Regions from separate parts of the Sphingomonas sp. HMP9 genome, predicted to be linked through region 1. Evidence: predicted binding sites of a transcription regulator. Region 1 holds the regulator's gene; each other region holds the start of a gene.
The links. The regulator LexA, encoded in region 1, represses DNA repair genes until DNA is damaged. The targets are predictions, from matches to a motif close to GTTCCNCNCTTGTTCT.
Positions count from the first base shown of each region.

Region 2: the regulator LexA is predicted to act here: its motif matches at 2,369-2,384, upstream of recA (recombinase RecA).
Region 3: the regulator LexA is predicted to act here: its motif matches at 7,019-7,034, upstream of HMP09_RS01315 (ATP-dependent helicase).

Region 1 is NZ_AP022673.1:1,131,798-1,142,415, forward strand. It holds gene trpC (indole-3-glycerol phosphate synthase TrpC) at 1-680, shown strand, start outside; gene moaC (cyclic pyranopterin monophosphate synthase MoaC) at 677-1,144, shown strand; gene HMP09_RS04880 (TonB family protein) at 1,257-1,991, opposite strand; gene HMP09_RS04885 (molybdopterin molybdotransferase MoeA) at 2,416-3,597, shown strand; gene lexA (transcriptional repressor LexA) at 3,666-4,337, shown strand; gene HMP09_RS04895 (ComEC/Rec2 family competence protein) at 4,328-6,442, opposite strand; gene gltX (glutamate--tRNA ligase) at 6,583-8,013, shown strand; gene HMP09_RS04905 (citrate synthase) at 8,039-9,322, shown strand; gene HMP09_RS04910 (hypothetical protein) at 9,322-9,525, shown strand; gene HMP09_RS04915 (sensor histidine kinase) at 9,487-10,618, opposite strand, start outside.
Region 2 is NZ_AP022673.1:1,603,325-1,613,942, forward strand. It holds gene HMP09_RS07150 (class I SAM-dependent methyltransferase) at 1-510, opposite strand, end outside; gene recA (recombinase RecA) at 1,219-2,292, opposite strand; gene HMP09_RS07160 (4-(cytidine 5'-diphospho)-2-C-methyl-D-erythritol kinase) at 2,628-3,584, opposite strand; gene HMP09_RS07165 (tetratricopeptide repeat protein) at 3,890-5,308, opposite strand; gene HMP09_RS07170 (electron transfer flavoprotein-ubiquinone oxidoreductase) at 5,316-6,977, opposite strand; gene HMP09_RS07175 (uracil-DNA glycosylase) at 7,118-7,888, shown strand; gene HMP09_RS07180 (lytic transglycosylase domain-containing protein) at 7,885-9,756, shown strand; gene moaB (molybdenum cofactor biosynthesis protein B) at 9,761-10,288, shown strand; gene HMP09_RS07190 (hypothetical protein) at 10,618-10,618, shown strand, end outside.
Region 3 is NZ_AP022673.1:274,442-285,059, reverse strand. It holds gene HMP09_RS01340 (HAD-IIB family hydrolase) at 1-2,048, opposite strand, end outside; gene HMP09_RS01335 (glycosyltransferase family 4 protein) at 2,175-3,422, shown strand; gene HMP09_RS01330 (hypothetical protein) at 3,338-4,285, opposite strand; gene HMP09_RS01325 (inorganic phosphate transporter) at 4,477-6,144, opposite strand; gene HMP09_RS01320 (UrcA family protein) at 6,373-6,702, opposite strand; gene HMP09_RS01315 (ATP-dependent helicase) at 7,112-9,394, shown strand; gene HMP09_RS01310 (L-rhamnose mutarotase) at 9,416-9,757, opposite strand; gene HMP09_RS01305 (SDR family oxidoreductase) at 9,870-10,610, shown strand.

The sequences.
Region 1 (10,618 bases):
GCATGTCGAAACCGCGCGGCTTCCGCGCCGCGCTCGATGCGAAGGCCGGCTATGCGCTGGTCGCCGAGGTCAAGAAGGCCAGTCCCTCAAAGGGCCTGATTCGCGCCGATTTCGACCCCGTCGCGCATGCCCGCGCCTATGAGGCCGGCGGTGCCGCCTGCCTGTCCGTCCTGACCGACGAAAAATGGTTCCAGGGAGCCGACGCGTACCTGACCGCCGCGCGCGACGCGGTGTCGATCCCGGTCCTGCGCAAGGACTTCATGGTCGATCCGTGGCAGGCGACCGAGGCGCGCGCGATCGGTGCCGACTGCATCCTGATCATCGTCGCTGCGCTCGACGACGTCCAGATGGCCGAGATCGAAGCCTCCGCGCTCGAATGCGGCATGGACGTGCTGGTCGAGGTCCATGACGCGCACGAGATGGAGCGCGCTCTGAACCTCAAGTCGCGGCTCATCGGCGTCAACAACCGCGACCTGCGCGACTTCACCGTCGATTTCCAGCGCACCTACGACCTCGTCGGCAAGGCGCCGAAAGACTGCACCTTCGTCGCCGAGAGCGGCCTGACGACCCGCGCCGAACTCGACGCGATGGCCGAGCACGACATACGCTGCTTCCTGATCGGCGAAGCGCTGATGCGCCAGGACGACGTCGAAGCCGCGACCCGAGCGCTGGTAGGATGACGGGCCTCACGCACATCGACGAAGCCGGTGCGGCGAGGATGGTCGACGTCGGCGGCAAGGCGGTCACCGCCCGCGAGGCGGTCGCCTCCGGCCGCATCACCATGTCCGCCGAAGCCGCCGCCGCGATCGGCGCCGGCACCGCGAAGAAGGGCGACGTCCTGGCGGTCGCGCGCGTTGCCGGCATCATGGCCGCCAAGCGTACCAGCGACCTGATCCCGCTCTGCCACCCGCTACCGCTAACCAAGGTCGAGATCGACCTCGTGGTCGACACAACCGGCGTCACCGCCACCGCGACCGCCTCGACTGAAGGCAAGACCGGCGTCGAGATGGAAGCCCTGACGGCTGCAACCGTAACCCTCCTGACGATCTACGACATGGCCAAAGCGATCGACAAGACGATGGTCCTCTCCGACATCCGCGTCCGCGCCAAATCCGGCGGCAAATCCGGCAACTGGACCGCATAACGACAAAACCCTCTCCCCAACGGGGAGAGGGAAAGACGCCGAAGGCGGCGAAGGGTGAGGGCACGCGAGGCAATACCCAAGGGGTAGGAGCCGCACCCCGACCGCAAGGGTTCTAGTCTTCGATCGTCCAGTAGTGATCCTGCACGATCGTCGACTCCACCGGCCGCCCCGCTGCATCCAGCGATGGATCATAGCGAAGCCGCTGCTCGATCAACCGGCAGGTCAGGCTGTCCAGCACCCCGCTCCCGCTCGACCGCGTCACCCGGCAATCCGACACACGCCCGCTCACCTGGACGACATAGCGGACTGAAACCACGCCACGAATACCCGTTCTCGGCGCGTCGCTCGGGTAATCAGAATCCTTCAACCGCCCCTTGCGCCACCGCGGCGGCGTTTCCTCGCCACCCCCACCGTCCCCATCACCATAGCCGCCGCTCCCGGTGCCGTTGCCGATCCCGCCACTCCCAGTCCCCGGCCCGCGCACATCCGAAGCGCCAGCGGTCGCCTGCGCGCCCAACCCGGCCTTCTCCGCAACCACGACCGGCGGCGGCACCATCACCGGCACCACCGGCGGCGGCGCCACGACCTCGGTCGCCTTCGACTTCAGATTGGGCGGCGACGCGGCGCCCTGAGGCTTGCGACTGGGCGACGGGCGTGGCCTGACCTTCTCGACCGGCGGCGGAGGCGGTGGCGGCGCCACGCCGAACACCTTCAGCGCGTCGGTAACGGCAGCCGGCATCGGCACGACCAGCCCATTGAGCAGTGCATAGCCAAGCACCCCCGGCAGCAGGACGGCCCCAACCGCCGCGCCGATCCTGTCTCTCGTCCGTGGCTGGGTAACCGTCATCCTATTGATCTGGTGTCTCATTGCGCGCCAGAAAAGCCCCTTGCCGCATGAACGGAAGCTGGCCGGCGGCGCCACAAACCCCACCCCGGCGAAGGCCGGGGCCCAGTTGGCACGGCTCAGCTAATAACGAGCGACGTCCGCCCAACCGTGTTTCCCCGCGAAGGCGGGAACCCAGCCTGGGCTGCCGCCTTCGCGGGAGCACAAGGCGGCTGTAGCCAACGTCCGATACACCGGATCGCCGCTCCCCCCCGGCGCCACAACACCTGTCCTACACGCCAAACCGATGGCACAGCACGGAACATACCGCGGCACCCCGCGCTTCCCCTCACGAGACGACCCCAAAGCGCGAACCGCCAAACCGCTCCCAGCGTCTATACTTTCTATACTTCACTTTTCAGAACCGCCTAAAAACAGAGCCTTAAGCATGACCCTAGTCCCCGTCGCCGAAGCCCAGACCCGCCTCTTCGCCATGGCCCCTCGCGTGGGCAGCGAGACTGTGTCGCTGCGCGAAGCCGCCGGCCGGTGGGCCGCCGAGGACATTCTCGCTCGCCGCACGCAGCCGGCGGCCGACCTCTCGGCGATGGACGGCTACGCGATCCGGTTCGCCGACCTTCCCGGCCCCTGGACCGTCATCGGCGAAAGCGCCGCCGGCCGTCCCTTCACCGGCAAGGTCGCTCCCGGCGAAGCCACCCGCATCTTCACCGGCGCGGCAATGCCCGAAGGTGCCGACACCGTGATGGTCCAGGAAGAGGCCGAACGTGATGGCGCGACCCTGATCCTGGCCGGCGAAGGCCCGCCGACGTTCGGCCGCAACACCCGCCGCAAAGGGCTCGACTTCTCGACCGGCACTAGGCTGATCGCCGCCGGCGACCGCCTAAGCCCCGCCCGCATCGCCGTCGTCGCGACCGGCGGGCACGGCAGCCTGACCGTCAACCGCCGCGTCCGCGTCGCCGTCGCCGCCACGGGCGACGAACTCGTCCCCCCCGGCACGACCACCGACGGCGTCGCACTTCCCGAATCGAACGGCGTCATGCTCGCCGCGATGCTCGCCGACATGCCCGTCGACGTTATCGATCTCGGCATCCTCCCCGACAATCTAGAGATCCTGCGCGAGGCCTTCGCGAGCGTTCAAGCCGACCTGCTCGTTACCACCGGCGGCGCCTCGGTCGGCGATCACGACCTTGTCCGCCCGGCGATCGAAGCCGCCGGCGGCCGAATCGATTTCTGGCGGATCGCCCTGCGCCCCGGCAAGCCGATGATGGCGGGGCGGATCGGCGAGATGATGGTGCTCGGCCTGCCCGGCAACCCGGTCTCCGCGTTCGTCACCGCCGCGCTGTTCGTGAAGCCCGTCGTCGCGCACATGGCCGGCGCGCGCGATCCGCTCCCTCAGTCGACCCACGCGCTGCTCGGCGAAGACCTGCCCGCCAACAATGCGCGCACCGACTATCTCCGCGCCGAGCTCCGCGACGGCAAGGCCTATGCCTCGACCATCCAGGACAGCTCGATGCTGCTCACGCTCGCGCGCTCGACCTGCCTGATCGTCCGCGCCGGCAACGCCCCGGCGGCCAGCGCAGGCGAATCGGCGGAAATCCTCGTGATTGCGTGATACGGGCGCTTGACGGCGTTAATTATGTTCCATAGAAGTTCCCAGTCTGTTCCGGACGGAGAACCGCCATGCTCACGCGCAAGCAGCACGAACTCGTCTGCTTCATCAACGATCGCCTCAACGAAACCGGCGTCTCGCCGTCGTTCGAGGAGATGAAGGACGCGCTCGACCTGAAATCGAAGTCGGGCGTCCACCGTCTGATCAGCGCGCTCGAGGAGCGCAACTTCATTCGCCGCCTGCCCAACCGCGCACGCGCGCTCGAAGTGTTGCGCATGCCGGAGCGTGCCGAGAAGAAGGTGCCGTCAAAGGCGTCGAACGTAAAGCCCGCGCCGGTCGCCGCACCGCAGCCCGCGAACGACGTCGTCGAAATCCCTCTTCACGGGCGCATCGCCGCCGGCGTCCCGATCGAGGCGTTCGAGGGCAGCACGATGCTGGCCGTTCCCGCGGCCCTGCTCGGCACCGGCGAACATTACGCGCTCGAAGTCTCCGGTGATTCGATGGTCGAGGCCGGCATCCTCGACGGCGACTATGCGCTGATCCGCCGCACCGAGACCGCCCGCGACGGCGAGATCGTCGTCGCCTTGATCGAAGAGAGCGAAGCCACGCTCAAATACTTCCGCCGCGAAGGCGCCATGGTCCGCCTCGACCCTGCCAACCGTGCCTATGATCCTCAGCGCTACGCCCCCGCGCAGGTCCGCGTGCAGGGCAAGCTCTCTGGAATCCTCCGCCGCTACGACTGAAGTGCTGGGACATGGCGCGGCCTGAACGCATGCACGGTGCGTTCGAGCAATGGCGGATGTCGCCAAGGGTGACGGTCGCCGGCATTCAGGATCGTCACGACCGTCCCCGTCCCCAAGTTCAACGCAACGCCGCCCGTCCGCCGAAGCACGCGGCGATCCAGTTTCAACCACCGTGGCACGCAGCGTTTCGGCAGACCACGTTCGCTGACGACGATATCGGCGCTGCGACACGCGGCGATGAACGCGGCGATCGGCACCATGTAAGCGCTTCGCGTCGCCAGGATCCGCCACGTCCGTCCCCGCGCCACGATATCGGTGACGCACAGATCGCGGCTGCACCGCGCATCGGGTTGGTCCGCGAGCAGCAGCGGTTCCCCATCCACCCCGCCATTCTCGGCCAGCATGTCGCGCGTATAATCCCCCGCCCGGTCGCGCAGCATCGCCAGCCCCGCCGCCGTCCGAACCGCGACATGGCGCCCGTCGCCCGTCACGAGAACGTCCGGTGGCGGCGTCATGAGCGCCCAGATCGCACCAGCAGCCAACGGCATCAGCCCGAGCCGTCGCCACCGCGTCCGCCACAGCGCGATCCAGATGCCGCCGACGATCATCAGCGCAAACGCCGCCGTCGGCATCGCGGGCAAGGACCGCACCGAGCCCGGCGCGCTGGCAACTCCATGCGCCAGCCACAGCAGCGCATCGAGCGATCGCTGCACCAGCCACCAGATCGGCGCACCAACGCCGGCTGCATCGAGCAGCAACGCCAGCGCCTCCAGCGGCATCACGACGAACGTCGTCAGAGGAATCGCAATGATGTTGGCGAACGCGCCATACAATCCAGCCTTGTGGAAATGATACACCGCGATCGGCATCAGCGCGACTTCGACCAGCAGCCCCGTCAGCAGCAGCGACGCGACACCGCGCGCGACCTTGCGCCAGCGTCCTTCGTCGTGAGGACCGAAGAACGCCCGGATTGCGGGATGTTCGTGCAGCGCCATGATCGCGGTGATCGCGGCAAACGAGAGCTGGAAGCTCGGCCCCGCCGCCGATTCGGGCAGGACCAGCATGACGCACGCCGCCCCCGCCGCGACGAGCCGCAAGGTCATCGCCTCGCGACCTATAGCCAATGCCGCCAGCACGAGCAGCGCGGCCACGCACGACCGAATCGTCGGAACCTGGCTGCCGGTCAGCAGCGTATAACCGATCGCCGCCGCCGCACCCGCTACGGCCGCGATCAATGGCAGGCGCGCATGCAGCGCCAGCCACGGACTGAGCGCCAGCAGACGCAACACGATCAACATCGTCGCCGCGACCGCTGCTGTGATGTGCAGGCCGCTGACCGACAGCAGATGCGCGAGCCCCGCGCGACGCATGGCCTCCGAATCCTCTTCGCTGATCGCCCCGACATCGCCGGTCGCGAGCGCCGCGGCGATACCGCCCGCACTGCCGTCCAGTCGCGATACGATATGGTGCGACAGCGCGACGCGGATACCCGCCCCCGATCCGTTCGGCGTCGTCACGACCACCGGTGCGAAGCCGCGCCCCGTTGCGCCGATCCCGCCAAACCACGCGACGCGCGCGAAGTCGTAGGCGCCCGGGACTGCGGGGAGCGGCGGCGGCATCAAACGAGCCCGAAGATGGACCACCGCACCGATGCCGAGCAGCGTCGGCGCATCCGCCTCGGCCAGATTGACACGGACGCGGTACGGCAACGCGACGTGCTGCCCGTCCGTCTCTACACCTTTACCGACCGGCAACACCGTCAACCGGACGAGCTTGCGCGCCACCAGCGGTTCGACCGCCTCGACCTTGGCGGAAAAACGCGCGATCGTCGGACCGGCCAGCACCGGCCGCGCCACCGATTCAGACCGTACCCAGATCAACCCGAGACCAAGCGCGCCCGTCAGCAACCCGGTCGCCAGCGCGCGTGCCGCACGTCCGCCCTGCCCCATGGCCAAGCACGCCAACCCGCTCGCCACCAACAGCAAGATCGCCACGCACCAGGCGGCAGAGTCCGGCAGGGCGAACCACAGCGCGATTCCCGCGCCCAGCATCACCGGCAGCCACAACACCAGTTGGTCGCGCTCCGCCTCGAGCCAGCGCTCCATGGCCAGCCCAACGACAGCCCCCCATCGCGGCACGCCCATTTGTCGCCGCCAAGGACGCATGCTAGGGGCGGCGACGGCTGTCATGGCCATCGGTTTTCTATCGTTTCTCCATCGTTTCTTCAGTCTGGGAGCACCCGCGGTTGGGCGCAATATCTGAAACGGGCACCGCCAATTCGGCTGCACCCGTGGTTACCCGTTTCGCTCCGTCGCCGACGGGGTTCCTGCATCTTGGCGGCGCGCGCACAGCGCTGTTCAACTGGCTGTTCGCAAAGGCGAAGGGGGGTAAATTCCTGCTGCGGATCGAGGATACCGACCGGGTCCGCTCGACCCAGCCGGCGATCGACGCGATTCTCGACGGGATGCGCTGGCTCGGGCTCGAGTGGGACGGCGACGCGGTCATGCAGTTCGCCGGCGCCGATCGCCACGCGCAGGTCGCGCACGAGATGATCGCCAACGGCCATGCCTATCGCTGCTATATGACCAACGAGGAAATCGCCGCGATGCGCGCTGAGGCGCAGGCGGCCAAGAAGCCGCTGCGCATCCGCAGCCCATGGCGCGACCGCCCGGCAAGCGAGGCCCCCGATCTTCCCCACGTCGTCCGCCTGCGCGCACCGCAGGAAGGCGCCGTCACGATCGAGGACCGAGTCCAAGGCGCCGTTACCGTCCGCAACGAAGAGATCGATGATCTCGTCCTGCTCCGCTCGGACGGCACGCCGACCTATATGCTCGCGGTCGTCGTCGACGATCACGACATGGGCGTCACCCACGTCATCCGCGGCGACGATCACCTCAACAACGCGTTCCGCCAGCTGCCGATCTACCGCGCGATGGGCTGGCCCGAACCAATCTACGCGCACATTCCGCTGATCCACGGCCCCGACGGCGCCAAGCTGTCGAAGCGTCACGGCGCGGTCGGCATCGAGGCGTATCGCGACGAGATGGGCATCCTCCCCGAGGCGTTTGACAATTACCTGCTCCGGCTCGGCTGGGGCCATGGCGATGACGAGATCATCAGCCGCGCGCAGGCGGTCGAATGGTTCGACCTGTCGGGCGTCGGCAAGTCGCCGTCGCGCTTCGACCTGAAGAAGCTCGAGAACCTCAACGGCCACTACATCCGCGAAGCCGACGACGCGCGTCTGGCGCAGTTCGCTGCCGACCGGATCGGTCACGACCTCCCGACCGGCGGACTCGATCTTCTGACTCGCGCAATGCCCGTTCTGAAGCCGCGTGCCGCAAACCTGAACGAGCTGGCCGAAGGATCGAATTTCCTGTTCAGCCAGCGTCCTTTGGCGATGGATGACGCCGCAGCGAGCCTTTTGCAGGGTGAAGCGAGCGCTATTTTGGTCAATGCCCATGCCGAACTTGACGCGCTCGACAAGTGGGATACGGAGGCGCTCGAAGGCGCGGTACGGCGCGTGGCCGAAGCGCGGGGCGTCAAGCTCGGCCAGGTCGCACAGCCGCTTCGCGCCGCGCTGACGGGACGCAAGACGTCACCGGGAATATTCGATGTGCTCGACCTGCTCGGGCGCGACGAGAGCCTCGGTCGGATCGCCGACCGAATGGCTAGCTGATAAGATTTCGAGGAAGGATACAAGCATGAGCGAGACCGCAACCCTCAAGGTCGATGGCAAGGATTTCGATTATCCGGTGATGTCCGGAACGGTCGGACCCGACGTCATCGATATCCGCAAGCTGTACGCGCAGACGGATAACTTCACCTATGATCCGGGCTTCACGTCGACGGCGTCGTGCCAGTCGAAGCTGACCTATATCGATGGTGACGCCGGTACGCTGCTGCACCGCGGCTACACGATCGGCGAACTGGCCGAACAGTCGAACTTCATGGAAGTCGCCTATCTGCTGCTTAACGGCGAACTGCCGAGCGCGGACGAGCTGGCGAATTTCTCGAACACGATCACGCGTCACACGATGGTGCACGAGCAGCTTGCGCAGTTCTTCCGCGGCTTCCGTCGCGACGCGCACCCGATGGCGATCCTGTGCGGTGTCGTCGGCGCGCTGTCGGCCTTCTATCACGACTCGACCGACATCCACGATCCGGCACAGCGGGTCATCGCGTCGCACCGCTTGATCGCCAAGATGCCGACGATCGCCGCGATGGCGTACAAGTACAGCGTCGGCCAGCCGTTCGTCTATCCGGACAACACGCTGAGCTACACCGGCAATTTCCTGCGCATGACGTTCGGCGTCCCGGCGGAGAAGTATGTGGTGAACCCGATTGTCGAAAAGGCGATGGACCGTATCTTCATCCTTCACGCCGACCACGAGCAGAACGCGTCGACCTCGACCGTCCGTCTTGCCGGCTCGTCGGGTGCCAACCCGTTCGCGTGCATCGCCGCCGGCATCGCCTGCCTGTGGGGGCCCGCGCATGGCGGCGCCAACGAAGCAGCGCTCAACATGCTGCATGAGATCGGTACCGTCGACCGCATCCCCGAGTTCATCGCCCGCGCGAAGGACAAGAACGATCCGTTCCGCCTGATGGGCTTCGGTCATCGCGTCTACAAGAACTACGATCCGCGCGCGGCCGTCATGCAGACGACCGTCAAGGAAGTGCTCGGCGAACTCGGCGTCACCGACCCCGTGTTCGACGTCGCGATCGAGCTCGAGCGTCTGGCGCTCAATGATCCGTACTTCATCGAGAAGAAGCTGTTCCCGAACGTCGATTTCTATTCGGGCGTGATCCTGTCGGCGATCGGCTTCCCGACCTCGATGTTCACCGTCCTCTTCGCGCTTGCCCGCACCGTCGGCTGGGTCGCGCAGTGGAACGAGATGATCACCGATCCCGACCAGAAGATCGGCCGTCCGCGCCAGCTGTACAGCGGCCCGACCGCGCGTGACTACGTCCCGATGGCGTCACGCTGATGAAGACGCTCCGGCCGATCCTGATTGTCGTCGGCGTGCTCTGCGCGCTGATGGGTCTGCTCTGGATCGGCCAGGGGCTCGGATACGTCCATTGGCCGCAGTCGAGCTTCATGCTCGACCAGCGGCCATGGGCAGATCGCGGCGCATTCCTCGCCGCGTTCGGTTTAGCGTTGATCCTGGTGGCGCGCCGGATCCGCCGGTAACGTCAGGACGAACCGCGCGCCTTCGCCCGGCGCGCTCTCGATCGTGAGATCCCCCTTCATTGCCCGCGCCAGACGCCGCGCAATGTACAGGCCGAGGCCATTGCCGCCGGCCTCCGACGGATCGACCCGCTCGAACTTCTCGAAAATGCGGACCTGATCCTGGGGCGCTACACCCTTCCCCTTGTCCGCGACCACGACGACCGCGTGGGTTTGCGTTCGCGTCACGGTGACGATCACCTGCGCCCCGCGTGGCGAATAGCGCACCGCGTTGCCGACGAGGTTCACCAGGATCTGCAACACGCGCCGGAAATCGCCCAGCGCGGCAACGCGCACGTCCATTGCTGGGCGCGTGATCGTGACATCGGCATTGGCGGCCCGAACCGACAACAGCCCGGCCGCCCGTCGCGCCACATCGGCGAGGTCGATCGGCTCGAGCACAAGCGCAAAATCGGGCCCTTCGACGGCCTGCAGATCGACGAGGTCATCGACCAGTTCGAGCAGATGCCGCCCGGCACTCGCGATATCTGCCGCATAGTCTGCATAATCGCCTTGGACGGGGCCATCCGCCTGCGCGTTGATACTGTCGGCGTTCGCGACGATCCGCGCGAGTGGCACCCGCAACGCCTTGTCGAGGCCACGCGTGAAGGTGGGCGACAACGTCTCGGTCGGGACCGAAGGGGTCGGCCCGTCTTCGGTCACCATCCGCGCGGCACCGACGAACCCGGCAAAGTCGCCCGCAGCATCGTGGCGAACATTGGCCGTCAGCGTCACCGCCCGCCCGGAGCTGCGCAGCCGCGCCGGCTGCGCCGTCATCGGGCGTCGCCGTGCGAGCGAATCCAGAATCGGCAACGCCCCATCCGCGCCGGTATCGAGGGAAAACATCGCCGTCAGCGGCTGGCCGAGCAACGCGAACGCGTCGAACCCATGCTTCGGCCCCGCATCGAGCGTGACGAACGTCAGCCGCAACGCGGAATCCGTTTCCCACCGCCAATCCGTATCGCTGCCATGAAAATCGTCCTGCGTATCGGGCGATGGTCGCGCCGGCCGCCACGCCGCGATCTCGCGCCAGCCGCTGACCGTAAGCCGGACGTTC
Region 2 (10,618 bases), 470 kb from region 1:
CGCGTCCGCGTCGCCACCGGTAGCGGCAATGGTTTCGGTGGCCCAGCGATTGGCGGCGCGCTCGGCGAAACACGAGAAGACTAGGGTCGCGTCCGGCGCGGCGGCGGCGGCGAGCGTGGCGAAGGCGGCGACGGGGTCGGCGAAGAACATGACGCCGTGGCGCGAGACGTAGAGATCGACCGGGGCGTGGTGCGCAGCGGCGACGGTGATGTCGGCGCATTCGAACTGCGCGTTGGTTTGGTCGCCGGCGCGTTGCCGGGCGGTCTCGATCAGCGTGGGGGAGAGATCTATCCCGGTGACGGTCGCGTTCGGGAGGGCGTGCGCGGTGGCCATCGTGGTCGCGCCCGCGCCGCAGCCGATGTCGATGACGTTGGCTGTTTGGGGTGAGGCGGCAGCGAGGATCGCGGCGTTCAGATGCGGCGTGAGGGTGGCAAAGCTGCGATCGGTGCGGCGCCATTCCTCGGCCCAGACGTCGCCAATCCTGCCAGTCCAGTCAAAGCCTGTGGTCATCAGCGGGGCGCTTCATGCTTGGGGTTCGGGGGCGTTGGGGGAGTGAAGTATAGAAAGTATAGACGCTCGCGCGGGTTCTGCGTCGAGCGATTTCTGCCGCCGCGGTAGTTCGCGCATCGTTGTTTCCCCGCGAAGGCGGGGATCCAGTCTGAGCTCCCGCCTTCGCGGGAGAAGATCGGAGTGGGAGCGCTGGGATATATTGGCGGTTGCAGCGCACGCCGGAACTTGGGTTGTCTGAGCAGTTGATTTGAGAGGCCGTGCCAATTGAGCCCGGCCTCCGTCCAGGTAGCGCGAGCTTGGAGTGTCGCGGCATTCGATTTGCGAGGCAATCCCGATTGGGCCCCGGCCTCCGCCGGGGTGGTGCGGACTCGGGTTGTCATGGCAAGAGATTTTGTAGGCCATCTCAGCGGGGCTAGCCCTCCGCCCGGGTGGCGCGAACTTGGGTTGTCGTGGCAGTTGATTTGAAAAGCCATCCCAGTTGCGCAGGGTCTCCGCGCTGTTGGCCCGACATTGGGGTGTCGGGGGGCTCGATTTGATAGGCCTTCCCACCTGGGCCCCGGCCTTCGCCGGGGTGGGGGCGGGTTTGGAGGCGGTGCCGTTCCTCGCACGCCCTCACCCTCCCATTGCAAGGGCAATGGGTCCCTCCCTCTCCCCCGAGGGGAGAGGGTGAAGGGGTCCCCCCGTTTCCTGTCGGGGAGACGGGTGGACTTAGACGTCGTCGCCGTCTTCGGGGCCGGCCATCATTTCCTCGGCGACCTTGTCGGTGCGCGCACGGATCTGCTTTTCGAGGCGGTCGGCGGTTTCGGGGTTGTCCTTGAGGAAGGTCTTCGAATTCTCGCGACCCTGACCGAGACGGACGCTATCGTAGCTGAACCACGCGCCCGACTTCTCCACGAGGCCTGCCTTCACGCCGAGATCGAGGATCTCGCCGAGCTTCGAGACACCCTGCCCATACATGATGTCGAACTCGACCTGCTTGAACGGCGGCGCGACCTTGTTCTTGACGACCTTCACGCGCGTCTGGTTGCCCGTCACCTCTTCGCCGGCCTTGATCGCGCCGATGCGGCGGATGTCGAGGCGGACCGAGGCGTAGAACTTCAGCGCGTTGCCGCCCGTCGTCGTCTCCGGGTTGCCGTACATCACGCCGATCTTCATGCGCAGCTGGTTGATGAAGATCACCATGCAGCGCGATCGGCTGATCGAGCCAGTCAGCTTGCGCAACGACTGCGACATCAGGCGCGCCTGGAGGCCGACATGGCTGTCGCCCATCTCGCCCTCGATTTCCGCGCGCGGCACGAGCGCGGCGACCGAATCGACCACGAGCACGTCGATCGCGTTCGAGCGGACGAGCGTATCGACGATCTCGAGCGCCTGCTCGCCGGTATCGGGCTGCGACACGATCAGCTCGTCGATGTTGACGCCGAGCTTCTTGGCATAGACCGGGTCGAGCGCGTGCTCGGCATCGACGAACGCGGCAGTGCCGCCACCCTTCTGCGCCTCGGCGATCACGTGGAGCGCGAGCGTGGTCTTGCCCGAGCTTTCCGGCCCGTAGATCTCGATCACGCGGCCGCGCGGCAGGCCGCCGACGCCGAGCGCGATGTCGAGCCCGAGCGAGCCGGTCGAGATGACCTCGACCTGCATCGTTTCCTTGGAACCCAGGCGCATCGCCGAGCCCTTGCCGAACGCGCGGTCGATCTGCGCGAGCGCGGCGTCGAGCGCCTTCTGGCGGTCGTTGGTTGCGGTTGCCATGCCGGTGTCGATCACTTTCAGATTAGCGGCCATTGATAAGCTCCCATCGCTAAAGCAAGCGCGCGTGCCATTCAACGCGTCAAACGCCATGTATTCTCTTTGTTCTCCTGGAACAAGTGCGGAACATCGGGTTTGTGCAAAAAGGGCCGGGTTTCGTAGCAGCCACCGAGTTGCATACTCGACATCTGCGGATGCGCTGCATGGTGGATCCCGGAACGAGTCCGGGATGACGCGATGGGCTGGGGAAAGTTTGGTCGAGAACGGCTCGGGTTGCTCGGGCATGGGTTCGCAGCGGTCGACTTGATCGGCGCGCTTGAGATGCGTCCAGGAGGAGCGGTTGCGATCGTGGCTCTGGATCCTGACTTTCGTCAGGATGACGGAGCGCAGTGAGAGGTGAACCAGGCGAGCGTCGTGGCGAGCGTCCACCAGCCGCGGGCTTGTGCGGCGGTTGCGGTGGCGTCCCTGGCTTCGGCGGTCTCGAAAAGGGCGAAGCAGGTGGCGCCGGAGCCGGACATTCTGGACAGCAGGACGTCGTGCGCCGCGTCGAGCAGCGCGCGGACGTCAGCGATGACCGGGGCCGACGCCAGCGCGGAGGGCTCCAGATCGTTGCGGCCTGCCGTTGCACGCGTGAGAAGGTCGCCTTCGGGGATCGGACCGCGATCCTGCCCGTCCCAATTCTTGAAGACGGCGGCGGTCGAGACCGCGACGCCGGGATTTACCAGGAGAAGCGGCGTGCCGGACAGGCCTTCGAGGTTTGTAAGGGTGTCGCCCTTGCCGGTGCCGAGCGTGGTGCGGTTGGCTAGGCACGCGGGGACGTCTGCGCCGAGCTTCGCGGCGATGGCGTGCAGGCGCGCATCGGTGGCGGCGATACCGTGGAGGCGCACAAGCGCGCGGAGCGTAGCGGCGGCATCGGCCGAGCCGCCGCCGATGCCCGAGGCGATGGGGAGGTGCTTTTCCAGCGTTATCGCGTGACGGGCGTTCGGGGCGAAGGCGGCGGTGAAGGCGTCGGCGGCGGCAGTCACGAGGTTGCCGTACCAAGGGGCATTGCCCACGACCGTGTGTGACGCGCGTGGCGTGTCGTCATTACCCTCCCCCAACTGGGCCCCGGCCTCCGCCGGGGTAGTGTCGGGGGGAGTCAGGAGCGCAGCGGCGAAAGGGCCGGTGATGGTGAAGCTGTTGGTCTGCGCGGCTTCGACGGTGACGGTGTCGCCATCGGTGGCGAAGGCGAAGAGCGTTTCGAGCTCGTGATAGCCGTCGGGGCGGCGGTGGCGGACGTGGAGCGCCAGGTTGATCTTCGCAGGCGCGGGTTCGGTGGTGGCGGGCATCGGGGGTCTCGGGGTTTGGCGGGTCGGGGACTGGCTTAGCGGACGGAGGGGCCCTGGCAACGCTGTGCGACGTAATCGCCAACATCCGTCATCCTGACGAAAGTCAGGATCCACAGCCAGGCACGGCAGCGTTCGTTACTCTGCGTCGTGACTTTCGTCAGGATGACGGAGGGGGGGCGCGCACATGGCGAGGTCTGGGCGAGGGGCGGGCCAAGTGCGGGCGTCGTTATGGTCACTCCCGCCGTTCGCATCGCCCTCACCCTGCGCATAGCTGCGATGCGGGCCGTTCCCGATAAGAGAGCAGGTCAGCGGCGCGCTTTCGGCGGAAGGCCGTTGGCGATCTTGGCGGTCAGCCGCGCCGTGTCGCTGGGTTCGGCGGTCAGCACCGCGGCGCGCCAGGCGTAGCGGGCTTCGTAGCGTCGACCGACGCTCCAATAGGCGTCGCCCAAGTGGTCGGCGATTTCGGCGTTGGTGGGCTCGGCCTGCACGGCGGTTTCGAGCAGCGGCAGCGCGCGCGCGGTGTCGCCGGAGAGATGGTAGGCCCACCCCAGCGAATCGGTGATCGAGGCATTGGTCGGATCGAGGCGCGTGGCGCGTTCGAGCAGCCGGATCGAGGCGGGGATGTCGTCGGCATGCTCGACTTGCGCGAAGCCGAGATAGTTGAGCGCAAGCGGCTGCGCAGGGCCGCGCGCGACGGCTTTTTCGAGCGCCTCGCGGGCTTCGGGCCAGCGCCCGGCCTGATCGAGCGCGCCGCCATATTGCAGCCACGCTGCCCAGCTGCCGCCCGTGTCGCCGTCGGCGGCGATAACGCGCTGATAATACGTGGCCGCCTCGGCGGGGTTGCCGGTGGTCAGAAGCAGATCGGCATAGCGTTGCCAGTCGGCGGCTCCCGCCCCCGGCTGGTCGACGCGGTTCTTGGCGGCGGCGAGCGCTTCGCCGTCGCGGTCGGCGTTGGCGAGAATGTCGATACGCTCGGCGGCGGCGGCCACGGCGGAGGGGCCTTTCGGGTCGATCTCGTCGAGGACGGCGAGCGCGCGGTCGACGATCTTGGTGCGCGCAAGCGCGTCGGCGAGGAGCACGCGCGCGCCGTCGTAGCGCGGGTCGGCGCGCAGCGCGGCCTGCGTCAGGGCGATCGACAGCGGCGAAGGTTCGCCCGCCGCGAGGTCGCTGGCGAGGCGCGCGAGCAGACGCGAGACGCCGATCGCGAGCGGTTGTCTGGCCGGCGCCGCGGCGATCAGCGTCCGGGTTTCGGCGGCGAAGCGGCTGGCGACCGGGTCCTTCGCGGCGGTGGCAAGCGACGGTTCGGGATCGCGGCCTTCGGCGTGCGCAACCCAGGCGTAGAGCGAGGGCGCGAGGACCACGAGCGGCCCGGCGGCGAGCGTGGCGATGGCGGCACTCGCGGCCTTGGTATCGCCCTGTCGCGCGGCGTCGGCGAGCGGGAGCAGCGCGGCATCGGCGGGGGCAACGCCCGCCTTGCCGAGGACCGCGGCGGCGCGCGTGGCGAGCGCCATGTCGCCCGCCTCGAGCGCTTCGCGGTAAGCGCGGATCGCGACGACGGGATCGGCGGGCGATGCCGTCAGCACCCTGGCATAGCTGGCGGCGGCGAGGTCCGGTCGTCCCGCCGCGTCGGCAGCGCGCGCTTTCAGATACGCGGAGAGATCACTCGTCCCGGCCGTGGCGCCAGCCGTTGCGGGAGCCGCCAGGACGAGACCAAGTGCGAGCAATACGGGCTTACATGTTGGGATAATTGGGGCCTCCGCCGCCCTCGGGTACGACCCAGTTGATATTCTGGGTCGGGTCCTTGATGTCGCAGGTCTTGCAGTGGACGCAGTTCTGCGCGTTGATGACGAACTTCGGATCGCCTTCTTCGACGCCCACCACCTCGTAAACGCCGGCCGGGCAATAGCGTTGCGCAGGCTCGTCATACATCGGCAGGTTGTAGGTGATCGGCACCGCCGGATCCTTGAGCGTCAGGTGGACCGGCTGATCCTCCTCGTGATTGGTGTTCGAGATGAACACCGACGAGAGGCGATCGAAGGTGAGGACGCCGTCGGCCTTGGGATACGCGATCGGCTTGACCAGATCCTTGCGCCACAGGCTTTCATGATCGGGATGATGGTGCATCGTGAAAGGCACCTTGATCCCCAGATGCTCGAGCCACATCGTCACGCCGGCAAGCCCCGAACCGACCAGATCGCCGAACTTCTTGACCAGCGGCACGACGTTGCGGACGACCGACAGCTCCTTCTTCACCCACGATTTTTCGAACGCCGCTGGATAGGCGGCGAGTTCGTCATGGCCGCGCTGCGAGACGATCGCCTCGACCGCGGCCTCGGCGGCCATCATGCCCGACTTCATCGCGGTATGCGTACCCTTGATCCGCGGCACGTTTAGGAAACCGGCGCTGTCGCCGATTAGTGCCGCGCCGGGCATCACGAGCTTGGGGATCGACTGCAGCCCGCCATCGCTGATCGCGCGTGCGCCGTAGCTGACTCGCTTGGCGCCCTTGAGCAGCGCGGCGATCTCGGGGTGCGTCTTCCAGCGCTGCATCTCGTGGAACGGCGAGAGATGCGGGTTGGTGTAGTTGAGCCATGTGACGAAGCCGATCGAGACCTGACCGTTCGCCTGATGATAGATCCAGCCGCCGCCGTTCGAACCGTCGGTCTCGGTCAGCGGCCAGCCCTGCGTGTGGATGACGCGGCCGGGGCTGTGGAGCGCGGGATCGATGTCCCAGAGTTCCTTGATGCCGAGGCCGTAGACCTGCGGATCGCTGTCCTTGGCGAGGTCGAATGTCCGGATCAGTTCCTTGGTCAGGTGGCCGCGGCAGCCTTCCGAGAAGAAGGTGTATTTGGCGTGGAGTTCGAGGCCGGGGGTATAGTCGCCCTTGTGCGTGCCATCGCGCGCAACGCCCATGTCGCCGGTCGCGACGCCCTTGACCGAGCCGTCGTCGTTGAACAGGATTTCGGCGGCGGCAAACCCCGGGAAGATCTCGACGCCGAGCTCTTCCGCCTTGCCCGCGAGCCAGCGGCACAGATTGCCGAGGCTGCCGGTGTAGGTGCCCTTGTTGTGCATGAACGACGGCGTGACGAAGTGCGGCATCTCGCTCTTCTTCGTCTTGCTGAGGATCCAGTGATGGTTCTCGGTCACCGGCACTTCGGCGAGCGGGCAGCCATCCTCGCGCCAATTGGGCAGCAGCTCGTCGAGGCTCTTCGGATCGATGACCGCGCCCGACAGGATATGCGCGCCGACTTCGGAACCCTTTTCGAGCACGCAGACGCTGATCTCCGCGTCCTTTTCGGCTGCCATCTGTTTGAGACGGATCGCTGCCGAGAGCCCCGCCGGGCCTGCGCCGACGATCACCACATCATAGGGCATCGATTCACGTGTCGTCATCATCGTCTCCCGGGGGATGTCCCCTATAGCCCAGTCTATCCGCCCCTGCCCTTCGTTCGGGCTCGGGCCGGCACCGTCTTGTCCAATATGGCGATTGCGCGAGTTGACCGCCACGTCAACCGTGCAGCATAGGTTACCTTGTGGGGGCGGACCAAACCATCGACTGGCGAAACGCCGCGGCGAGCGCGCTCGACTGGTGGCACGAGGCTGGCGTCGACACGCTGGTCGGCGACGTCCCGCGCGACTGGTTTGCCGCGCCGGAGCCGTTGGTCGTGCCTGCGACTACGCCTGCCGCGCCGGTCGTCGCGCCGTCCGCGATGCCGCTCCTGCTGGCGGATTTCCTCGCGTGGCGAAGCGGCGCGCAGGTCCCCGAGGCGGACTGGAGCGGGGTTTCGCTGGCGGCGATCGGGCCCGCTGACGCTACGGTCATGGTGCTTGTCGATTGCCCGGACCGGGATGACGGCGATGCGGGCGCATTACTCAGCGGCGCATCGGGGCGGTTGCTCGACCGGATGCTCGCCGCGATCGGTCTGACGCGCGACGAAGTCCACCTTGCGGCGGTCTGCGCAAAGCGGCCGACGGCGGGGCGGATCCAGAGCGAGGTCGAGGAGCGGCTCGCGGAAATCGCCAAGCATCACATCGGCTTGGTCGCGCCGCAGCGGTTGCTGATCCTCGGCAATGCGGCGAGCCGTGCGATCCTCGGGACGGAATTACAGGCAGCGCGTGGGCGTTTGCACGGGTTTAACCATAAGACTGCACAAACGAAGGCCGGTGACGCGTCGGATATGACGAGCGTGGTCGCGAGCTATCATCCGCGGTTTCTGATCGAGAAGCCCGCGGCCAAGGCTGAGGCCTGGAAGGATTTGCAGATGCTGATGGGCGAACAGATGTCGCAAAAGGGCGCACGATGATTCGGACTCTTGCTATCGTTCTCGGGCTGAGCGCCCTCCGCCTCCCGGCGCTGGCTGCGACCGTCGCGAATGAGCCTGCCGGCGATGCGAGGCTTGGCTCGACGCAGTTGGTAGGCGCGCCGACGCTGGAGCAGATCCCGGACCAGCTCGATGCCGGCCAGCGCGAGGCGTACAAGACGGTGTTCGCGGCGATCCGCGACGGCAAGTGGACCGACGCGCAGATCGGGCTCGACACGATGAAGCCCGGCCCGCTGCACGCAATCGCGCGCGCCGAGATGTACACGGCCAAGGGCTCGCCCAAGGTCGAAATGGAACCGCTCGTCGCGTTGCTCAACGAAGCGCCCGAGTTGCCCGAAGCCGAGCAGATCTCGCGTCTCGCGGCGCTGCGCGGTGCGGTCGGCCTGCCCCCGCTACCGGTCGCGCAGCGGCTGATCTGGCAGGACGGCGCGCCGCGTCGCGTCCGCGCGAAGAGCCTCAAGGGCGACATGATCGCCGCGGATCTGGCGATCAAGATGCAGCCTTACGTCAAGGCGGACATGGGCCGCGAGGCGCAGTCGCTGCTCGAAAGCACGCCCGGCCTCACCCCCGAGGCGCTGACCGAGTGGCAGCAGAAGATCGCCTGGATCTATTTCCTCCAGGGCGACGATTCGAACGCGCGCATGATGGCCGCGAAGGCGCAGGACGGCGTCGGCGACTGGGCGGTCCAGGGTCGCTGGGTCGGCGCGCTGTCGGCATGGCGGCAGAACGATTGCGCTAATGCGGAGACCGGGTTCGAGGGCGTCGCAGCGCGGGCGGGCGACGTCGACCTTCGCGCAGCGGCGCTGTACTGGGCGTCGCGCGCGGACATGGTGTGCTCGCGCCCCGACAAGATCGAGGGTCGGCTGAAGGCGGCGGCGCAGTTCAGCGAGAGCTTCTACGGCCAGCTCGCACGCCAGCAACTGGCGATGAAGGACAAGGGGACGTCGGTCGGCGGGCTCGTCGCCAGCGACTGGAAGGTCGTCGGCAAGCGCCCGAACGTGCGCGTCGCCGCAGCGCTGGTCGAGGTTGGCGAGACCGATCTGGCCGATACGGTCATCCGCCAGCAGGCCAAGATCGGCGACCCGCGCGAATTCAGCAACCTGGTCCGCGTCGCCGAGGCGCTGAGCCTGCCCGCGACCACCGTGTTCCTCGCGCATAACTGCCCGCAGGGCGTCACGTCGACCGCCGAGGCGCGCTATCCGACGCCGAACTGGACGCCCGACAGCGGCTGGCACATCGACAAGGCGCTGGTCTATGCGCACACGCTCGAGGAATCGCGATTCCGCAATACCGTGAAGAGCCCCGCCGGCGCTTACGGCCTGATGCAGATCATGCCCGCGGCGGCGACCGACTTCGCACGTGAGCGCGGCACCGCGATCGACATGAAGGCGCTGACCAAGCCGTCGACCAACATGGCGATCGGCCAGCGCCATCTGGAGCGACTGCGCGACATGGCCGGCGTTACCGGCGGGCTGCTGCCCAAGGTGATCGCGGCGTATAATGCGGGGCCGCGTCCGGTCGGCGACTGGAACGCGATCGTCCACGATAATGGCGATCCGCTGCTGTATATCGAGAGCATCCCGTACTGGGAGACGCGCGGCTACGTGACCACCGTGCTGCGCAATTACTGGATGTACGAGGCGCAGGGCGGCAAGAAGGCATCGACCAGCCGCAATGCGCTGGCGCAGGGCATGTGGCCGCGCTTCCCCGGCCTGCCGGGGGCGACCGCGGTGCGGATGGCCGCCAAGCCGTACACCCAATATCACCCGAACGTGACGCCGCTACAGGCGACGGTTGCGGTCAATGCGAGCATCGGACCGCAGTCCACCACCGTTACGCGCGCGGACTAGGGTCATGCCGATCGATGAGAGCCGGACGTTCCTGCCAGTCCGCATTGCCGTGCTGACGGTGTCGGACACGCGCGGCCTGGCCGAGGATCGCTCGGGCGATACCTTGGTCGCACGGCTGACCGAGGCCGGCCACCTGCTCGCCGACCGTCGGATCGAGAAGGATGACGTCGAGACGATCGTCGCGCGACTGCATGCCTGGATCGACGATCCCGAGGTCGACTGCGTGATCACCACCGGCGGCACCGGCGTGACGGGGCGCGACGTGACCCCCGAGGCGATCGAGCAGGTCGCCGAGAAGATGATCCCCGGCTTCGGCGAACTCTTCCGCATGCTCAGCTACCAGACGATCGGCACCTCGACCGTCCAGTCGCGGGCGTGCGCCTGCGTGTCGAAGGGCACGTATATCTTCGCGTTGCCGGGCTCGACCGGCGCGGTGAAGGACGGCTGGGACGGCATCCTGCGCGACCAGCTCGACAGCCGTCACCGCCCCTGCAACTTCGTCGAACTGATGCCGCGACTGCTGGAACGCTGACGATTCCGCAGCGTGCGCGGATGTCTTCTGCCCGCCCTGCATGAGCCGATCCCACGATCAGCTAGGGTTGCGCCCGTCCTCGTTTAACGAGAAACGGCAACCGGGCCGCGAGGCGACTTCACCTTCCCCAAGTTTTCGCGGTTTTCACCAACTAATAGTGTGAGTTTCGCCCGGTCATACCCGAGCTCTACCAATACGACCTGGCGGAAAACCAGGCAATTCGAACGGCTTCATCGCGGTGTGGCACTGTATTATGCAACTGGCATGGTCGGTGCATTGGTCAAGATGCCGCCCAACCGGGTGCGCCTACACCAGTGAAGGACGCCGAAA
Region 3 (10,618 bases), 860 kb from region 1:
CGGAAGAACGCGACACCTTCGATCACGCCGCGCGCATGATGGCCGATCGCGACATAGCCGTGCGCCAGGTCGGCCCGCGATCCCAGGCCGTCCGAATAATTGCCGACGATAATCGCGTGGCGCGACGAACGCAGCATCTCGATATCGTTACCGCTGTCGCCCGCGACGATCACCTGCCGCGGTTCGAGACCGAGGCGGCGGCGGACATGCTCGACCGCCGTCCCCTTCGATGCGGCATGCGGCAGGATATCGAGGTACCGGCCATGGCTCTGGATGATCGAGCAGCTATGGCCATGTTCGGCCAGCAACGCCCGCACCCGCTCGGCTGCCGCCATGTCGCCATCCGCGAAATAGCTGAGCTTGAACCGGCGTTGTTCGAGCGGGCTTTGCGGCGTCAGTCCGGCATATTGCCCCATCAGCGCGGCGACCGCGTCGCGGTCCCAGCCGGCGGCGATGATGCCGTCCCATTCGGTGTCGCGGTCGTACACCGCACCGCGCACCGTCCGGTAATAGATCTCCGACCCGACCGAGGTAATCAGGATCTCGGGACGTGGCGCATCATGCTGCCCCAGCACCGCCATCGCGCTGTGGAAGCTGCGCCCCGTGGCGATCGCGAACGCAACGTCGGTCTGCGCCTCGTGCCATGCGGTGAAATCTTCGACACCCGCGGCACAGCCGATCAGCGTCCCGTCGATATCCGACACCAGCAGCAACGCCGGCGCGCGATCGGCGACTGCCGGTGCCGACGCGCCAACCACCTCTTCGAGCAACCTGGTATAGAGCTGCACGTGACGATCCCAGTCATACGCGCGGATCGCGACCGACCCCGCGGCCGAATAGCGGGACCATAGAGCCCGATCGTCGAGGATCTTGAGGATCGCCTCGGTGATCGCGGTCGAGGAGCGCGGGTCGACGAGGATGCCGTTGCCGCAGGTCTCGACGATATCGTTCGGCCCGCCGCTGTCGGTAGCAACCACCGGCAGGCCGCTTGCCGCCGCTTCGAGCAGGGTGAGCCCGAACGGTTCGTTGAGCGCCGGATTGACGAAAATGCCGCGCCGGGTACGGGCATGCGCGTAGACGGCGGCGATATCGTCGGGCCGGTGCTGCTTGGGATAGGAGACCTTGCCGTACAGATCGTAGCGGTCGATCAACTGGAGCAGTTCGGCGATGTTGTCGCGGATCTCCGGCTCCAGCGTCGCGCTGTCGTCGCGCGTGCCCGCCAGGATCACGAGGTTCGCCGCGGCCTGCAGCGCGGGCGAGCGGCCATAGGCATGGACGAGCGCGGCGAGGTTCTTCTTCGTCACGGGCCGCGCGATCGCCAGGATCACGGGCTTGGCGGGATCGTCGAGAAACCGGTTTATCAGCGCGTCGACGCGCGCATCGGTTCGGCAGTTCGCGAACTGCTTCAGGTCGCTGCCCGGTGCGAACACGCGGATCCGACCCGGATCATACGCGTCGTAATCGGCATATTGGACCTCCGCCTCGTCCCGCGACGAGGCGATGATCGCGGCCGCGCTGGCGATCGCTTCTTCCTCGATAGCGATCCGGCGATCGATGCCCGCGGTCTCCGCACATTCGCGATCGAACGCGGCGCGCTTCACGCGGCCCAGCGAGTGCGCCGTGAAGACATACGGGATGCCGGTCCGTGCCGAAACGCGCGCTGCGACAAGCCCGGCATCGGCGTAATGCGCGTGCATGACCTCTGGCACGCGATCGAGCGTGGCGATGTGCACGACCAACGCCTCGACCAGGCTGTCATGCTCGGTCCACAGGTCTTCCTTGACCAGATACGCATCGGATGCGGTGAAGAGGCGGACGATTCGGGTGGTACCGTCGATCGTCTCGATCGGCTCGGCATAGCATTCGGCATAGGCGGCATGGTGGAAGGCGCGAGTGACGATCTCCATCCGGTCGATCGCCGGGTTGCGGCCGCTGGCAGCGACGAGATCGAGGAGATAACGGATATGCCCCCCGGTATCGGCGGTGATTCCGTATTCGACGTCGGTTGCGCGTAAACACCCCTGCAACGCGATATGTAGTACGAACACCCTTCCCCCGTTCATCTGCGATTCATTTGAGGAACCGCTCGCGGGGTTGCCGAGTTCCGGCGAAATGACACTTAAAACTGTTGTGTTGACGCAGGTTAGCACATTCTACTCGCCATACGATTTGCCGTGCGACCTGGCATCGTGAGGATCGCTCTACTTACCTGGGCGTATCCCCCTGAAAAGAGCGGACTTACCCGTGCAGCGAGGGAAATTGCGCAGTCGCTGGCGGGTGCAGGCCATGACGTCAGCGTCTTTGCCATGGATCGGTGCCAAGACAGTCGCGACGGCCGGGTTTCGGTCTTCGGTTGCGGCTTGCGGGAAGGATCGGTCGTGGCACGGCTCCGGAACGTTGCCGGGATCGGGCACCTCGTGGCACCGTTCGCGTTCCGCCGCGCGGTCGCCCGCGAGCACCGCCGCGCGCCCTTCGACGTGGTCGAGGCGACCAACTGGTACGCGCCCGGCCTGGCGATCGCACTCACCGGCCCCGCACCGCTGGTGACCCGCAACTCCACGCCCGCCGCGACCTCGGCCGAGACGGTGACGAGCCTGCGCGATCGGTTCGATCGCCGCGCCGCGATGCTGGCAGAGCGCATTGCCGCGCGGTTCAGCAAGGCGCTGATCTCGAACACGCAACTGCACGGCGACAAGATCGCCGCGCTGTACGGCGTCGCGGCCCCTGGGACGGCCTCAGGGCACGCGGTGATCGGACTGAGCCTGCCGCCGGAGATCGTCGCGCGCGGCACAGCGGCGACCTACCCGCTCGGCGAACCGATCGAACTGCTTTTCGTCGGCCGTGACGAGCATCGCAAGGGGTTCGACGCGTTGATCATGGCGCTCAGGATCCTGTCGCGCCGTGCCGACGCGGGCATGCCCGATTTCCGGCTGACGATCGTTGGCGTGCAGGCCAAGGACGTCGGCGCGATCCCCGCATCGGTCCGCGCGCGCCTGACCTGCCACCACCGCGTCAACGAAGCCACGCTGCACGACCTGATGGAAGCCGCGCACGTGATCGTCGCGCCCTCGCGGTACGAGAGCTTTGGACTGGTGTATCAGGAGGCGATGATGTTCGGCCGCCCGGTCGTCGCCTCTGCGGAGGACCCCAGCGCGCGGCTGTTCATCGGCGAGAGCGGCGCCGGATTGCTGGCGAAGACCTGCACCGGGGACGATCTCGCGACGCAGGTCCAGCGGATGATCGAGGACCCCGGATTGCGCGCGCATTATGCCGCGGCGAGCCGTCGGGCCTCGGGGATGTTCACGCGCGACACACTCGCCGCGCAGACCATCGCAGTCTATCGCACCGCGGCAGGATCGAAGGCGGCAAGCAGCAACGTCTCGTCCTCTGGCCGCCCCGCGCCGGTCGACATCACCTCGTAGATCCGCGTCCGCTCGCGCACCCGCTCGCCGTCGAGCCGGTGTTCGAGCGCACCGGCCAGTGCCAGCGAACTCTCGAGGAACGGCACGACCGGCCGCTCGTGGACACGGCCGGCGAAACGGATGTCGCTGCGGTTCAGGCGGTACTGGATGTCCGGATAGGATGCGGACTGCACCCCGTCGACAAGGTTGCGCCGCGGCAGGCCAAGCGAGCGCAACCCGTCGCAATCCGCCGCCGCGACCAGCCAGCCGAGCGCGTCAAGCAAGGCTGCATCGGGGCGCTCGTCGGTGTCGATCTGCAACACCCAGCGGGTCTGCATCATGTCTTGGAGGCGATTGCGTTGCGCGGCGAAGTCGCCCGCGAGAGGGTGATGGGCGACCTCGATCCACGGGAGCCGTTCGGCAAGGGCACCGGCGTCGTCCGACGTGCCATCGAGCAGGACGACGATCCGGGTGAAGTCGTCCCGGAAATCGGTGGCGATCGAGACGATGTCGTCCGCGTCGGCGGGGCGCGCCATCATGCCGAGCCCGATCTCGTGGGGCACCGATGTCGCAGGGGTCGCACGCGCGCGGGCGGGCCGATCATCGGGGGGAAAGCGGACGGTATCGGGAGCCACGACGATCGGCTCGACCTCGAACCCGAACCGCCAAGCGGCGTTGCGCAAGCCGGCAGCGTCGAGGGTCCAGCGGTCCGCCGGGTCGCGCACCAGATCGACGGTGCCGCCGTCGAGCCGGGCGACGATGTCGCGCGCCACCGCGCCGACGTCGTTCACATCGCGTACCAGCAGGCGGCAATGGCTACATTCGGACCATGCGTCGCGCGCGATCCAGTCCCAGTTCCCGCAGATCGAACATCGTATTTGCATGATCCCGGCAACCCACAGCGTGAGGGAGCGGTTCCCGAGCCGCTATCCGGCACCTGGGCACCCGGTTTGTACCAACTTCCGCTGTCATCCTGACGAAAGTCAGGACCCAGGGTAACCCGCGCCGTCTTCCGTGGCTCTGGGTCCTGACTTTCGTCAGGATGACGGGAAGAGGAAGCAGAACCGATCTGCCCTCAATACCCCAGCGAGTGTGCCAACATCAGCAACAGCCAGTACAACCCGCCCGACAACAGCATCGCCACTGGCAAGGTCATGACCCAGGCCAGCGCCATGTTCATCACCGTACGCCGCTGCAACCCCGCACCGTTGGCGACGCTCGCGCCCGCGACGCCTGACGACAGGATGTGCGTGGTCGACACCGGCATGCCGTATCTCACCGCCAGCAGGATCGTCGCCGCGGCGACCAGCTCGGCCGACGCGCCCATGCCGTAGGTCAGGTGAGTCTTGCCGATCCGCTCGCCGACCGTGACGACGATCCGCTTCCATCCGACCATCGTGCCCAGCCCCAGCGCCAGCGCGACGGTCACCTTCACCCAGGTCGGAATGTACCGCGTGCCCTGTTCGAGCCCGCTATCATAGCTTTTGAGCGTCGTGATCTCCTGCGCGGTGAAGCGGCTCTGCGCGGACGTGTCGGCGGCGATCAGCTTGGTCGTATCGAGCACGAGGTACATGTCGTTGCGCAGGTTCGGCGTCGCCGCGGCCGGCACCTTGCCGAGCGAGCCATAGCTTTCGATCCGGCTCGACACGTCGTCCGACAATGTCGCCAGCGCGCCGTAGATGACCGGGTCGGCGACATGCTTGGCTTTCAGCGCCTGCGTGACCTGCGCACGCGCGGTACCGACGTCGACCGGCGTACCATCGGCGTGCGCGCGGTACGCGGCCGATGCGGATTGCGCCGTCTGCACGAACGCCGGCATCGCGCTCTCGCGCATCGTCCGGTTCAGGGCATAGGCGGTCGGCGCGCAGCCGATCAGGATGAGCATGATCAGACCCATCCCCTTCTGTCCGTCATTGCTGCCATGCGCGAAGCTGACCGCGGTGCAAGTGCCGATCAGCAGCGCGCGGATGCCGCGCGGCGGTGGCGTCTGCCCCTTGGGCGCCTCGTACAGTTTCTGGTCGCGCAGGAACCGCTTCATCACGAGCAGCAGCAACAACGCACCGACGAACCCGACGAGCGGGCTGAATGCCAGCGCGGACAGAACCTTCCAGACCTGCACCATGTCGACGCCCGACGTCCCGTCCGCGACGCCATTGATGAGCTGGTTGGCGAGGCCGACGCCCAGGATCGAGCCGATCAGCGCATGGCTGGACGAATTGGGAAGCCCGGCCGCCCAGGTTGCGAGGTTCCACACGATCGCCGCCAGCAACAGTGCGAATATCATCGCGAAACCGCCGACGCTGCCGACGTTGAGGATCAGGTCGACCGGCAACAGCGTGACGATCGAATACGCCACCGCGCCCGACGACAGCATCACGCCGAGGAAATTGAAGAACCCCGACCAGACGACCGCGAGCGGCGCGGGCATCGAGTGCGTGTAGATGACGGTGGCGACCGCATTGGCGGTATCGTGGAACCCGTTCACGAACTCGAACCCTAGCGCGATCAACAGCGCCAGCGCGAGGAACGCGAACGCCCCGCCAGCCAGGCTCTCGCCGACCTGCGCGGTGTCGAACGCGATGCTGACCCCTGCATAGGCGAGCCCGCCGATCAGCACGGCCAGGAAGATCCACCGCCCTGCCGGGTGCAGCGAATGGTCGAGCTTGGGACCGGTGTGCGGCGCCGATGTCGCACCGCTCGAATCAGCAGTCAGCGCGGCGGGTGCAAATGTGGAGGTTGCCATGGGAATTCGCAGTCGGCCCTTACGATGACAATCTTATGACAAATGTAAATCAAGCGATCGTTCGGCCTGATCTGGGACGGCGCTCTTGACGATCCTCCCCCGCCAGTTGGGGGGGCGCCGGAGGCGGCGGTGGGGGAGGACAAGGAACGGACGCGGCCCCTTTCCTCCCCCTTGCGGGGGAGGATCGTCGGAGCGTCTCTGACTAACGATCAGCCGTCCTGCGCGAGTTTACCGAGCCCCACCGATGCTCGCGAGCTGAGTCCCGCTGCGCGCGAACAAGACGGCCAGCTTCACACTGGCATCCGCGGTCATTTCCTTGCGGCACCGCTGCGCATTGGCAAGCGCGTCGAGCCCCCCGCTGCGCGGCTGGCAGGCGCTGCTGATTGCGGACCGCAGCCGGTGCTGGAACGCGGTCCGCCCGGCGTCGCTGGTCAGGTCGAGCCCGGCGCGCGACACGCGCACCGACACCGGCTCGCGCCCGGGACTAGCCGAAGCGATCGTGGAAAACAGGCATGCGCCGACAATCGTCGCCGAAGCGACGCTGATGAAAAGCTTCATGATGATGTTCCTCAATATGGTCCTGCGGTCCGCAGGACTCAGCCTGCGGGCGACGGCGCCAGCGCGTCGGGACGCCTTTCTGGATGCGGTGTCTCCGACGACGAACCACGTCGCTGCGCATGCTCTAGTCGTACTTCATGACGCCCGCGCGACGCTTTCGCGACGGTTCGAAAGCATGTGAAAACTCCATCTGGAGCGTCCGATGACATCCGGGAGACCGGTCCAGCGCGGTCATGTAGACCATCGGCATTCCCCCGCACGGTCAGCAATCTCCGCCTTGGCGCAGCGCATGATACTCAGGTGCGCCTCCGCTGAAGTTCCCTTCCTGTTCCGGCTATTGCGGATGCCGACAGGTCATACTTGCTTGCCCCATCGCCCCCCGTTCCCTACCTGTTCACCGGTGAACCAGATCGCCCACACGTCCGCGCCGCACGCCGAGCCTCCCTATCTCCGTGGCCTCAATCCGCCGCAGCGCGAGGCGGTGCTGACCACCGACGGCCCCGTCCTGATCATCGCAGGCGCCGGAACGGGCAAGACCGCGGCGCTGACCGCGCGTCTGGCGCACCTGATCTTCACCAAGAAGGCATGGCCGTCCGAGATCCTGAGCGTCACCTTCACCAACAAGGCCGCACGCGAGATGCGCGAGCGAGTCGGCGGGCTGGTCGGCGACGCGGTCGAGGGGATGCCGTGGCTCGGCACCTTCCACGCGATCGCCGCCAAGATGTTGCGCCGCCATGCGGAGCTGGTCGGGCTGCAATCCAATTTCACGATCCTCGACACCGACGACCAGCTGCGGTTGCTCAAGCAGCTCATCCTGGCCGCGGATATCGACGAGAAGCGTTTCCCGACGCGCAGCCTCGCCGGGTTGATCGACCAGTGGAAGAACAAGGGCCTCGTCCCCGCCGATATCGATGCGGGCGAGAGCGAGCGCTACGCCAATGGTCGCGGCGGCGAACTCTATGAGCAATATCAGACCCGGCTGCGCGCGCTCAACGCCTGCGATTTCGGCGACCTGCTGCTCCACATGCTCGTCATCCTGAAAACGCACCGCGACGTGCTGGGCCTGTATCAGCAGCGCTTCAAATACATCATGGTCGACGAGTATCAGGACACCAACTCGTCGCAATATCTCTGGCTGCGGCTGCTCGCGCAGGAGCGCAAGAACATCGCCTGCGTCGGCGACGACGACCAGTCGATCTATTCGTGGCGCGGCGCGCAGGTCGAGAACATCCTGAAGTTCGAGCGCGACTTTCCGGGCGCGAAGGTCATCCGTCTCGAACAGAATTACCGCAGCACCCCGCACATCCTCGGCGCGGCCTCGGGCGTGATCGCCAACAATGGCGGCCGCCTCGGCAAGCAGCTCTGGACCGAGCTCGACGTCGGCGAGAAGGTCAAGGTCATCGGCGTTTGGGACGGCCCCGAGGAAGCGCGCCGCGTCGGCGAGGAGATCGACAGCGTCCGCCGCTCGGGCAAGTCCTTGGACGAGGTCGCGATCCTGGTCCGCGCACAGCACCAGACGCGCGAGTTCGAGGATCGCTTCATCGCGATCGGCATGCCGTACAAGATCGTCGGCGGCTTCCGCTTCTACGAACGCGCCGAGATTCGCGACGCGCTCGCCTATCTGCGCGTGGTCAACCAGCCGGCGGACGACCTTGCCTTCGAACGTATCGTCAACGTCCCCAAGCGGGGCTTGGGCGACAAGGCGGTCGCGCGCATCCACCAGCTAGCGCGCGCCACCGGTACGCCGCTCACGACGGCCGCGGCCCGCATCCTCGACACTGACGAACTGACCGGCGCCGCGAAGAAGTCGCTCGGCCGCCTCGTCGGCGACATCGCGCGCTGGCGCGACATGGCAACCACGCTGCCGCACGCCGAACTCGCGCGCCAATTGCTCGACGAGAGCGGCTACACCGCGATGTACCAGGCCGAGAAATCGGTCGAGGCGACCGGTCGGCTCGAGAATCTGAGCGAACTCGTCCGCGCGATGGAGGAGTACGACTCGCTCGGCGCGTTCCTCGAGCATGTCTCGCTGGTGATGGACAACGACGGCGGCGCGCAGGATCCGCAGGTCACGATCATGACGATCCACGCCGCCAAGGGCCTCGAATACGACACCGTCTTCTGCGTCGGCTGGGAAGAAGGGCTGTTCCCCTCGCAACGCTCGCTCGACGAGGGCGGCGTAAAGAGCCTCGAGGAGGAGCGTCGCCTCGCCTATGTCGCGATCACCCGCGCCCGGCGCTTGGCCGTCATCATCCATGCCGCCAATCGTCGGATCTACGGCCAGTGGAACTCTTCGATCCCGAGCCGCTTCGTCGCCGAACTTCCCGCTGAACACACCGATACGGAAACGACGATGTCCGGCGGCGCGAGTCTCTGGCAAGCCAATTGGTCCGACCGCGCGGACCCGTTCGCCGACGTGGCGCGCGGCACGGGTCGAGGCCCGGGCTGGCAGCGCGCGGCAGGCACCGGCAGCACATTCTCGGCCAAGCCCGCCCGCGTCGTCGAAAGCCGGTCGAGCGCGATCAGCCTCGGCAACAAGGGCCGCGACGATCTCTCGCTCGGCATGCGCGTGTTCCACCAGAAGTTCGGCTATGGCAGCATCGCCGAGATCGAAGGCAACAAGCTGGAGATCGACTTCGAACAATCCGGTCGCAAGCGCGTGATGGACAGCTTCGTGACGCTCACGCCGTAACGGCATCGGACCGGAGAAGGATCAGCCGGCAGTCTGATCCGCGAGCGAGAAGATCCGCTCCATCACCGCCCATTTCGGTCCGGCCGCGTCGATCGGCGTCTGATAGACGTCCATTGCCGCTTCCCAGGACGCGACGACCGGCTGCAACGCCGGATCGGCTGCGCGCGGGAAATCGTCCTCGACCTCAGCGATCATCACGAGGCGGTCGGCGACCTGCCAGATCTCCATGTCGCGATACCCCCGCTGGACGATGTCCCGCACGACCTCGGGCCACACGGCTCCTGGCGCGTGGCGTTCGCGGTAGGCGGCGATCAGCTCTGCGTCATCGACCAGGTCAAGCGCGGTCACGATGCGATACGTCACGGTAATTCCTTCGACACGGCGTACTCCCGCGACAATAGCGCCGTCGCCTCTTTTCAAAAGTAACTTTGACTAATAAAACCGGCGAAACGCACAACGACGCGCAGGAGATGGAATGAGACTGTCCGGCAAGACCGCGGTAGTGACCGCGGCGGCACAAGGCATCGGCCGCGCCACCGCAGAACGCTTCCGCGACGAGGGTGCACGGGTCTTCGCGCTCGATCGTGACGGCGATGCGCTACAGGCGATGGACGGCGTCGAGCGGCTCGTCGTCGACCTGCTCGACGCCAGCGCGATCGCGGCGCTGCCCGCCACGATCGGCGACATCGACATTCTCGCCAACGTCGCCGGCTTCGTTGCGGCAGGCGACATCCTGCAAGGCAGCGACGATGACTGGATGCTGTCGTTCGATCTCAACGTCCATGCGATGCACCGCATGATCCGGGCGTTCCTGCCCGGCATGCTCGCGCGCGGCGGCGGCGCGATCGTCAACATGAGCAGTATCGCGTCGAGCGTGAAGGGCATTCCCAACCGCTATGCTTACGGCGCATCGAAGGCGGCGGTGGTCGGGCTGACCAAGGCCGTCGCCGCCGATTTCGTCGGCCGCGGGATCCGCTGCAACTGCGTATGCCCCGGCACGATCGAGACCCCGTCCCTGCGCGAACGCATCGTCTCGCAGGCGGGGACGCAGGGCATTTCGGTCAGCGAGGCCGATGCGGCGTTCGTCGCGCGCCAGCCGATGGGCCGCCTCGGGCGCGCCGAGGAGATCGCCGCCCTGTTCCTGTATCTTGCCAGCGACGAATCGAGCTTCACCACCGGCGCGGTCCACGTGATCGACGGCGGCTGGGTCAACTAAAGGAATCC